2 regions of the Streptomyces sp. NPDC021224 genome follow, and region 1 is predicted to be linked to the other one. Evidence: predicted binding sites of a transcription regulator. Region 1 holds the regulator's gene; the other holds the start of a gene.
The links. Region 1 encodes HspR, which represses chaperone genes until heat shock. Its sites were predicted from a motif close to TTGAGNNNNNNNNNCTCAA; they were not measured.
Positions count from the first base shown of each region.

Region 2: lon (endopeptidase La) is a predicted target of HspR. The motif match lies at 1,676-1,694, and genes of this name have one in related genera.

Region 1 is NZ_JBIRPW010000001.1:73,453-78,485, forward strand. Features, by position in the region: gene clpB (ATP-dependent chaperone ClpB) at 1-2,526, opposite strand, end outside; gene ACH4PY_RS00295 (heat shock protein transcriptional repressor HspR) at 2,881-3,414, opposite strand; gene dnaJ (molecular chaperone DnaJ) at 3,419-4,609, opposite strand; gene grpE (nucleotide exchange factor GrpE) at 4,654-5,033, opposite strand, start outside.
Region 2 is NZ_JBIRPW010000006.1:404,521-409,553, reverse strand. Features, by position in the region: gene lon (endopeptidase La) at 1-1,653, opposite strand, end outside; gene ACH4PY_RS18320 (nucleotidyltransferase domain-containing protein) at 1,815-2,657, shown strand; gene helR (RNA polymerase recycling motor ATPase HelR) at 3,089-5,033, shown strand, end outside.

The sequences.
Region 1 (5,033 bases):
CGTGATCTCCCCGGCGAGCAGTTCGCGGGCCAGCGGGTCGCCGATCGCGGTCTGCACCAGGCGGCGCAGCGGCCGGGCGCCGTAGGCCGGGTCGTTGCCCTCCTCGGCCAGCCAGTCCAGCGCCGCGTCGGTGACCTCCAGGTTGAGCCTGCGGTCCTTGAGTCGGGCGGCGAGCCGGTCGGTCTGCAGCCGGGCGATCCTCCGCAGCTCGTCCTTGCTGAGCGCGGAGAAGACCACGGTGTCGTCGAGCCGGTTGAGGAACTCGGGCTTGAAGGACGCCCGCACCGTGGCCAGCACGTTCTCCCGCTTCTGCTCCTCGGTGAGCGCCGGGTCCACCAGGTACTGGCTGCCGAGGTTGGAGGTCAGGATGAGGATCACGTTCCGGAAGTCGACCGTACGGCCCTGGCCGTCGGTGAGCCGCCCGTCGTCCAGCACCTGGAGCAGGACGTCGAAGACCTCCGGATGCGCCTTCTCGACCTCGTCGAGCAGCACCACGCTGTACGGGCGGCGGCGCACCGCCTCGGTGAGCTGGCCGCCCTCCTCGTAGCCGACGTATCCGGGCGGGGCGCCGACGAGCCGCGCGACCGAGTGCTTCTCGCCGTACTCGCTCATGTCGATACGGACCATGGCCCGCTCGTCGTCGAAGAGGAAGTCGGCGAGCGCCTTGGCCAGCTCGGTCTTGCCGACGCCGGTCGGGCCGAGGAAGAGGAAGGAGCCGGTGGGGCGGTCGGGGTCGGCGATGCCGGAGCGGGAGCGGCGCACCGCGTCGGACACCGCGCGCACCGCCTCGCTCTGCCCGATGAGCCGGCGGCCCAGCTCGTCCTCCATCCGCAGCAGCTTCTGCGTCTCGCCCTCCAGCAGCCGGCCCGCGGGGATACCGGTCCAGGCGGCGACGACGTCGGCGATGTCGTCCGGGCCGACCTCCTCCTTGACCATCGTCTCCTGCGCCGCGGCCTCCTGTTCCTCCCGGGTGGCCTCCTCCAGCTCGGCCTCCAGCTTGGGCTTCTCGGCGTAGAGCAGCTTGGAGGCGGTCTCGAAGTCGCCGTCGCGCTGGGCGCGGTCGATCCGGGTGTCGATGTCGTCGAGGTGCTCCTTGAGCTCACCGACCCGGTTGAGGCCCTGCTTCTCCTTCTCCCAGCGGGCGGTCAGGCCGCGCAGCTCCTCCTCGCGGTCGGCGAGGTCCCGGCGCAGCTTGTCCAGCCGCTGTACGGAGGCCGGGTCCGTCTCGTTGCGCAGCGCCATCTCCTCCATGCGCAGCCGGTCGACCGAGCGCTGCAGCTCGTCGATCTCGACGGGCGAGGAGTCGATCTCCATCCGCAGCCGGGACGCGGACTCGTCGACCAGGTCGATGGCCTTGTCCGGCAGGAAGCGCGAGGTGATGTAGCGGTCGGACAGTGTCGCGGCCGCGACCAGCGCGGAGTCGGCGATCTGGACCTTGTGGTGCGCCTCGTAGCGGCCCTTGAGCCCGCGCAGGATCGCGACCGTGTCCTCCACGGTCGGCTCGGCGACCAGCACCTGCTGGAAGCGGCGCTCCAGCGCCGGGTCCTTCTCGATCCGCTCGCGGTACTCGTCCAGCGTCGTCGCGCCGACCATGCGCAGCTCGCCGCGTGCCAGCATCGGCTTGAGCATGTTGCCCGCGTCCATCGCCGAGTCGCCGCCGGCCCCCGTGCCGACGACCGTGTGCAGCTCGTCGATGAAGGTGACGATCTGCCCGTCGCTGTCCTTGATCTCGGCGAGTACGGCCTTCAGCCGCTCCTCGAACTCCCCGCGGTACTTCGCGCCCGCGACCATCGCCCCGAGGTCGAGCGAGACCAGCCGCTTGTTGCGCAGCGACTCGGGCACGTCGCCCTTGACGATGCGCTGCGCCAGGCCCTCGACGACGGCGGTCTTGCCGACGCCGGGCTCACCGATCAGCACCGGGTTGTTCTTCGTCCGCCGGGAGAGCACCTGCACGACCCGGCGGATCTCCTGGTCGCGGCCGATCACCGGATCCAGCCGGCCCTCCCGGGCGGCCGCGGTGAAGTCGGTGCCGTACTTCTCCAGCGCCTTGTAGGTGCCCTCGGGATCCTGGCTGGTCACGCGCTGCCCCCCACGGGCGGTCTCGAAGGCGGCCAGCAGCTTCTTGCCGTCGGCCCCCTGACGGGTGAGCAGCTCGCTGGCCGAGCCGCCCTTGACGGCGATGCCGATGAGCAGGTGCTCGGTGGAAAGGTACGCGTCCCCCAGCTCCTTGGCCCGTTCCGCGGCGTCCGCGATGACCGCCAGCAGATCGCGGTTGGCCTGCGGCGGGGCCACCGTCGAGCCCTGCACCTTCGGCAGCTGCTCGACGAGCTGTGCGGCCTGCGCGCGCAGCCCCGCCGGATCGGCGCCGACGGCGGTCAGCAGGTCCAGCACGTTCTCGTTGTCCGCGCCGCTCAGCAGCGCGAGCAGCAGGTGCGCGGGCGTGAGGTCCGGGTTGCCCTCGGAGACCGCCCGGGTGTTGGCGGCGTTGAGCGCTTCCCGGCTCTTGTTCGTCAGCTCGGCGTCCACGGGGTCGGATCCTCCTCGGGGTGCTTGTTCCATTCTGGCCCGCCCCACGGTCGAGGGCACGCCGACGCTGCGGGCGCGGCTGCGCCGCGGGGCACGCGTCTTCAAGCTGCGACTACGCCGTGGGGCGAGAGTTTTGAGGGGGCGCGGGGAACTGCGCGACAAGCCACCCCCGGGCGGTGGTCCGGATCGGACCGAAGAGACCCTTTGGGTCGGTTTTCGACCCGCGCCCCGGCGGGGGCTGCTCGCGCGGTTCCCCGCGCCCCCTCAAAACGCTCGCCCTACGCAGAGGGCAGCCCGCAGCCCGTGCTCGGCCGGGCGGAGCGAGCCCCTCCGCCAATCGGCGTCGTCAGGCGCCTACGCGCCGTCGCGCTTGGGGCGCCACACCACGAGCGCGCTGGTGTGCTGGACGTCCTGGTAGGGGACGAGATCGCGGCGGTACGAGGCGTGCACCGCCGCCTCGCGCTGCTGGATGAGCGCGGCCGCGCCCTCCACCGTGGCGGTGAGTTCGGCGACGCGCGCCTGGAGCGCGGCGACCTGGTTCTCCAGCTCGATGATGCGCTTGATGCCGGCCAGGTTGATGCCGTCGTCCTGGGAGAGCCGCTGCACCTCGCGCAGCTGCTCGATGTCGCGTGCGGAGTAGCGGCGGCCCCGCCCGGCCGTGCGGTCGGGCGAGACCAGGCCGAGGCGGTCGTACTGCCGCAGGGTCTGCGGGTGCAGCCCGGACAGCTCGGCGGCCACGGAGATGACGTAGACCGGGGTCTCCTCGGTGAGCTGGTACGGGTTGCGCCCGCGCGGGGCACCCCCCGGACCCCGTGGAGTGCGTGCGCCACCGGTGCCGGAGCCGCGCGGGCCCGGCCCCGGACCGTCCGTCCGGCCGTCGATGTTCATCCGTTCACGCTCCCTTTGCCGCCTTGAACAGCTCGGCCCGCGGGTCGAAGTCCGCGGTGGCCTCCCGGTAGGCCTCCAGTGCGTCGAGCGCCTTGCCCTCGCTCGTCTCCGGCACCGCCACCTCGACGGTGACCAGCAGATCGCCGCGCGAGCCGTCCTTGCGGACGGCGCCCTTGCCGCGGGCGCGCAGGGTGCGGCCGTTGGGGGTGCCGGGCGGGAGCTTGAGGGTGACGGGCGGGCCGCCGAGGGTGGGCACCTTGACCTCGCCGCCGAGCGCCGCCTCCGTGAAGCTGACCGGAACGGTCACCGTGAGGTTGGCGTCCTTGCGGCCGAAGACCGGGTGCTTGCCGACGTGCACGACCACGTAGAGGTCGCCCGCCGGGCCGCCGCGCTCGCCGGGGGCGCCCTTGCCGCGCAGCCGGATGCGCTGCCCGTCGGTGACGCCCGCCGGGATGCGGACCTGCATGGTGCGCGAGCTCTTGGCGCGCCCGCTGCCGTGGCAGACCTCGCAGGGGTTCTCCGCGATCAGGCCGCGACCCTTGCAGTCCACGCACGGGTCGGTGAGCGAGAAGCCGCCCCCGCCACCGCGCGAGACCTGGCCGGTGCCGACGCAGGTCGGGCACACCCGGGGGGTGCCGTTCTTGTCGCCGGTGCCGGAGCAGGCCTTGCAGGGGGCCTGCGAGGACATCCGCAGCGGGACCGTGGCCCCGTCGACGGCCTCGGTGAAGCTCAGCGTGACCTCGGACTCGACGTCCTGGCCGCGCCGCGGCTGCACCCGGGTGCCGCCGCCGCGGTTGAAGAGCCCGCCGAAGACGTCCCCGAGCCCGCCGCCGAAGCCGCCGCCCTGGCCCCCGCCGGGGGCCTGGCCGCCGGCGCCGCCGCCGAAGAGGTCGCCCAGGTCGAAGTTGAAGCCGCCGGTGCCGCCCGCGCCCGGGCCGGGGCGGAAGCCGCCGTTCCCGAACAGCGCGCGGCCCTCGTCGTACTCCTTGCGCCGTTTGGTGTCCGAGAGGACGTCGTTGGCCTCGGAGATCTCCTTGAAGCGCTCCTCCGCCTTGGCGTCGCCCTTGTTGGCGTCCGGGTGGAACTCGCGGGCGAGCTTCCGGTACGCCTTCTTGATCTCGGCATCCGTGGCGTCCTTGGGGACGCCGAGGACCTTGTACAGGTCCTTTTCCAGCAGGTCCCTACTGATGCTCATCCCCGGCGTCCCTCCTTCCGGCCGTGAAGGCTCTCTCTACACCGTCAGCCCTGCTCCGGGCCACCGTTCTCCTCGTCGTCCGCCGTGTCCGCCTTCGCGTCCCGGTCGTCCGCCGTCTCGTCGGCGGCCTTCCCGGAGCCCGGCTGCGGTTCGGCGACCGCGACCCGGGCGGGCCGCAGATTGCGCTCACCGAGGCGGTACCCGGGCTGGAGGATCTGCACGCATGTCGTCTGCGTGACATCCGGCGAATAGCTGTGCATCAGGGCCTCGTGCACCAGCGGGTCAAAGGGCTCGCCCTCCTTGCCGAACTGCTGCAGCCCCAGCTTCGCCGCGACCGTCTCCAGCGACTCGGCCACCGACTTGAAGCCGCCGACCAGCTCGCCGTGCTCGCGCGCCCGGCCGATGTCGTCGAGCACCGGGAGCA
Region 2 (5,033 bases), on a different contig from region 1:
CTCGCCGGCGAGCCTGCGCAGGCTCTCCTCCGCGAGGGTCACCTCCTCGGCGTCCAGACCCGCGCGCTCCAGCTGCCGGGGCAGCAGGTGGTCGCGGGCGATGACGACCTTCTCGTCCTCGGTGTAGCCGTCCAGCCGCACCAGCTCCATCCGGTCCAGCAGCGGCTCGGGGATGGCCTCCAGGACGTTCGCGGTGGCCAGGAAGACCACGTCGGACAGGTCCAGCTCGACTTCCAGGTAGTGGTCGCGGAAGGTGTGGTTCTGCGCCGGGTCCAGCACCTCCAGCAGCGCCGCGGCCGGGTCGCCGCGGTAGTCGGAGCCGACCTTGTCGATCTCGTCGAGCAGCACCACCGGGTTCATCGACCCGGCCTCCTTGATCGCCCGCACCACACGGCCGGGCAGCGCGCCCACGTACGTACGGCGGTGGCCGCGGATCTCCGCCTCGTCACGGACACCGCCGAGCGCGACCCGGACGAACTCGCGGCCCATCGCCCGCGCCACGGACTCGCCGAGCGAGGTCTTGCCCACCCCGGGCGGGCCCACCAGGGCCAGCACCGCGCCGCCGCGGCGGCCGCCCACGACGCCCAGGCCCCGGTCGGCCCGGCGCTTGCGCACCGCGAGGTATTCGGTGATGCGCTCCTTGACGTCGTCCAGCCCCGCGTGGTCGGCGTCCAGCACCGCCCGCGCGCCCGCGACGTCGTACGTGTCCTCCGTCGTGACCTTCCACGGCAGTTCCAGGACGGTGTCCAGCCAGGTGCGGATCCAGCTGCCCTCGGGCGAGGCGTCGGAGGACCGCTCCAGCTTCTCGACCTCCTTCAGCGCGGCCTCGCGCACGTTGTCCGGCAGGTCGGCGGCCTCGACGCGGGCCCGGTAGTCACCGGCCTCGTCGTCCGGCTCACCGTTCAGCTCGGACAGCTCCTTGCGCACCGCCTCCAGCTGCTGGCGCAGCAGGAACTCGCGCTGCTGCTTCTCCATGCCCTCCTGGACGTCCTTGCGGATCGTCTCCGCGACGTCCTGCTCGGCCAGGTGGTCGCGCAGCCACTGCACGGCGAGCTTCAGCCGCGCCACCGGATCCACCGTCTCCAGCAGCTCCACGCGCTGCTCGGCGGTCAGGAAGGGGCTGTAGCCGGAGTTGTCGGCGAGCTGGCCCACGTCCTCGATCTGCTGGACGCGGTCCACCACCTGCCAGGCGCCCCGCTTGCGCAGCCAGCTCGTGGCCAGCGCCTTGTACTCCTTCATCAGTTCGGCCACCGTGCCCGGCGACTCGGCGGGCACCGGCTCCTCGATGACCGTGCCCTCGACCCACAGCGCGGCACCCGGCCCGGTCGTCCCCGCGCCGATCCGCACCCGGGTACGGCCCTTGATGACCGCGCCCGGGTCGCCGTCGGACAGGCGACCGACCTGCTCCACGGTGCCCAGCGTCCCGACGCCCGCGTACGTGCCGTCGATGCGCGGCACCAGCAGGACGCGCGGCTTGCCCGCCGCCCCCGTCCGGTGCGCGGACTGCGCCGCCTCCACGGCGGCACGGACCTCGGAATCGGTGAGGTCGAGCGGCACGACCATGCCGGGCAGCACGACCTCGCCGTCCAGCGGGAGGACCGGCAGCGTCAGCGTCGAACCGGCGGGGTTGGAAGGAACAGACTCAATCGGCATGATCGCTCCTCGGGCAAGCAAGTTGAGTACATGAGGCTCAATGCACGGAGGGTCCCCGGTGTTCCCGGGAACGTGTTCGCTCTCGGCGATCAGCTGCGCCGGGCGGGTGAGGAGGCCGTGACCTGCGAAAACCGCTTGCGCCCCGGCATAGGTTGGAGCGCATGGAACCACTCGGACCCCTCGGACCTCTCGGACACGGTGTGGGCCTCGGGCCCGACGGGACGATCCTGCGCGAGGGTTCGCTCGCGCGGGTCCAGCCGGAGTTCGCGCCGCTGCTCGACGCGGTACGCGAGCGGGTCCCGGCCGCGTACCCGGGCGGCCGGCTGCACAGCGCGTACGTCTACGGCAGCGTTCCGCGGGGCACCGCGCGCGCCGGGATCTCCGACCTCGACCTCGTCGTCGTCCTCCACGACCCGCCGACCGAGGCCGACCGCGCCACCGCCGAAGCGCTCGCCTCGGACCTCGACGCGCGCTTCCCCGTCGTGGACGGCGTCGGACTGCTGCTCTTCGACACCGGGACGCTGCTGAGCGAGCTGGAACGGCACGACCTCGGGTTCTTCGTGGCCTGCCTGTGCACGCCGCTGCTCGGGCCGGACCTCGCGGACGCGCTGCCGCGGTACCGGCCGGACGGGCTGCTCGCCCGGGAGACCAACGGCGACCTCGCGCTCGCCCTCCCCGGGTGGGCCGAGCGGTTCGCCGCCGCCACGTCGGACGCGGAGCGCCGCGTGCTGTGCCGGGGCGTGGCCCGGCGGATCGTGCGGACGGGGTTCACGCTCGTGATGCCGCGCTGGGGCGGCTGGACCAGCTCCCTGCGCGAGCAGGCCGCGGCGTTCGCGGGCTACTACCCCGCGCGGGGTGGGCAGATGCGCCGGGCGGCTGAGCTCGCCCTCTCCCCGTCCGGGGCCCCGGCGGACCTCGGCTTCCTCCTCACGGACCTGGCTCCGTGGCTGGCGTCCACGTACGTCGCCGTCCACGGGGAGAAGACGCCGCGGGCTGCGGCGTGAGGACGCTCCGGGGGTGCCTGTTGCGGCAGGCGTCGCGATCTTCCCTACGTGGGGGCTTGGCGCGCAGTTCTCCCCCAGGCTCCGCCTGGGAGGTGCCGGCACGCGCCCCTGGTGTCACCCGGCGGGGCATCGCGCTTTCTGTCCGGGGGGTGGGTCGGGTGCCGGCACGGGGCACCTCCTCGGAATGCGCCTTCACCCTCTTACCGAGCTGGCGAGGCACTCCCAGCGCATTCCTGCGGGGGCACCCCGCACCGTCCCCCTCCGGGACGGTTCAGCGGCTGCCTGCCGGTGGGGGTGGGAAACACCCGCGGGCACCCCCGCGGCGGGAAGCCGACAGCGCAGGGGGCAGGCGGGACTCCCGCCGTTAATAAACGTATAGCGGAGTGGGGGGCTTGCCGCAAGGCCCCCACCTTGTCGCAGAATGCTCCGCCGTGGGCGGATTCAGCAAGGCGGACGGGGAGCACGTGACGGCACGTCAGGGTTATGACACGGAGCTGGACGACGAGCGCGGCTACGTAAAGGCGCTCTACGCGCGGCTGGACGCGCGCCGCGCGCGGGCCAAGGCGGCGCACGACATCGCGCTCAAGGAGCACGGCGGGACCGCCGTGGAGCGGGACGTCGCGGTGCGCGAGCTCGCGCGCGAGGTGCGGCGGATGGACGTCGCGGACAGCGGGCTGTGCTTCGGGCGGCTGGACGCCGTGGAGGGCGGGGCCGCGTACATCGGGCGGCTGGGGCTGTTCGACGAGGGGGAGGCTCATGAGCCGGTGCTGCTGGACTGGCGGGCACCGGCGGCGCGGGCGTTCTACACGGCGACGGCGGCGAGCCCGGAGGGCATGCGCAGGCGGCGGCAGTTCCACGCGCGGGGGCGGGAGCTGACGGGGTTCACCGACGAGGTGCTGGGCGGTGTGGAGGGGGTGAGCGGCGGGGACGCCGCGCTGCTGGCGGCGGTGAACGCGCCGCGGGGGCCGGGGATGCGGGACATCGTCGCGACGATCCAGGCGGAGCAGGACCGGATCATCCGGCTGGACCACCCGGGCGTGCTGGTCATCGAGGGCGGGCCGGGCACCGGCAAGACGGTGGTGGCGCTGCACCGGGTGGCGTATCTGCTCTACACGCAGCGCGAGCGCATGGAGCGGCAGGGCGTGCTGGTGGTGGGGCCGAATCCGGCGTTCCTCGAGCACATCGGGCGGGTGCTGCCGTCGCTGGGCGAGTCGGACGTGGTGTTCATGACGACCGGGGACCTGGTGCCGGGGCTGGCGGTGACCGCGGAGGAGGCGGAGCCGCAGGTCGCGGTGGCGAAGGGTTCGCTGGGGATCCTGGAGGTGCTGGCGGCGGCGGTCGCGGACCGGCAGCGGGTGCCGGAGGTGCCGCTGCCGGTGGAGCTGGGCGGGGTGACGGTGCGGCTGGACGCGGCCGTCGCGGAGTGGGCGCGGCAGGAGGCGCGGGACAGCGGGCGGCCGCACAACGAGGCCCGGGAGGTCTTCCGGGACGTCGTGACGTGGGCGCTGTCGGAGCGGGCGGTGGGGAAGGCCGGGCGGGAGTGGCTGGACCGTTCGGACCGGGCGCTGTGGGAGCGGTTGCGGGCGGACATGCTCAAGGAGCTGCTGGACGACGACGTGTTCATGGCCGGGCTGGACGCGCTGTGGCCGGTGCTGACCCCGGAGCAGGTGCTCGCGGAGCTGTACGGGTCGGCGCGGCGGCTGCGGGCGGCGGGCGCGCCGGAGTCGCTGCTGCGGGCCGAGGGGGACGCCTGGACGGTGTCGGACGTGCCGCTGCTGGACGAGCTGGTCGATCTGCTGGGGAAGGACCCGGCGGCGGAGCGGGCCGCGGCGCGGGCGGCGGAGCGGGCCCGGCGGGAGGAGGCGGAGTACGCGGCGGGCGTGCTGGAGATCATGGCCCTGGACCGGCGGGACGACCTGATGGACGACGAGGACCATCTGCTCGCGCAGGACCTGGTGCACGCGGAGGGTCTGGCGACGCGTTTCGAGGAGGTCGACACGCGGGATCTGGCCGAGCGCGCGGCCGCGGACCGGGAGTGGACCTACCGCCATGTGGTGGTCGACGAGGCGCAGGAGCTGTCGGCGATGGAGTGGCGGGTGCTGATGCGGCGCTGCCCGCTGAAGTCGTTCACGGTGGTCGGCGACCTGGCGCAGCGGCGTTCGGCGGCGGGCGCGGTGTCGTGGGAGGCGGCGCTGGAGCCGTACGCGCCGGGGCGGTGGCTCTACCGCTCGCTGACGGTGAACTACCGCACGCCGGCCGAGATCATGGCGGTCGCGGGCGCGCTGCTGGGCGAGTTCGCGCCGGGTGTGCGGCCGCCGGAGTCGGTGCGGGCGTGCGGGGTGCGCCCGTGGGCGCGGCAGGTCACGGCGGCGGAGC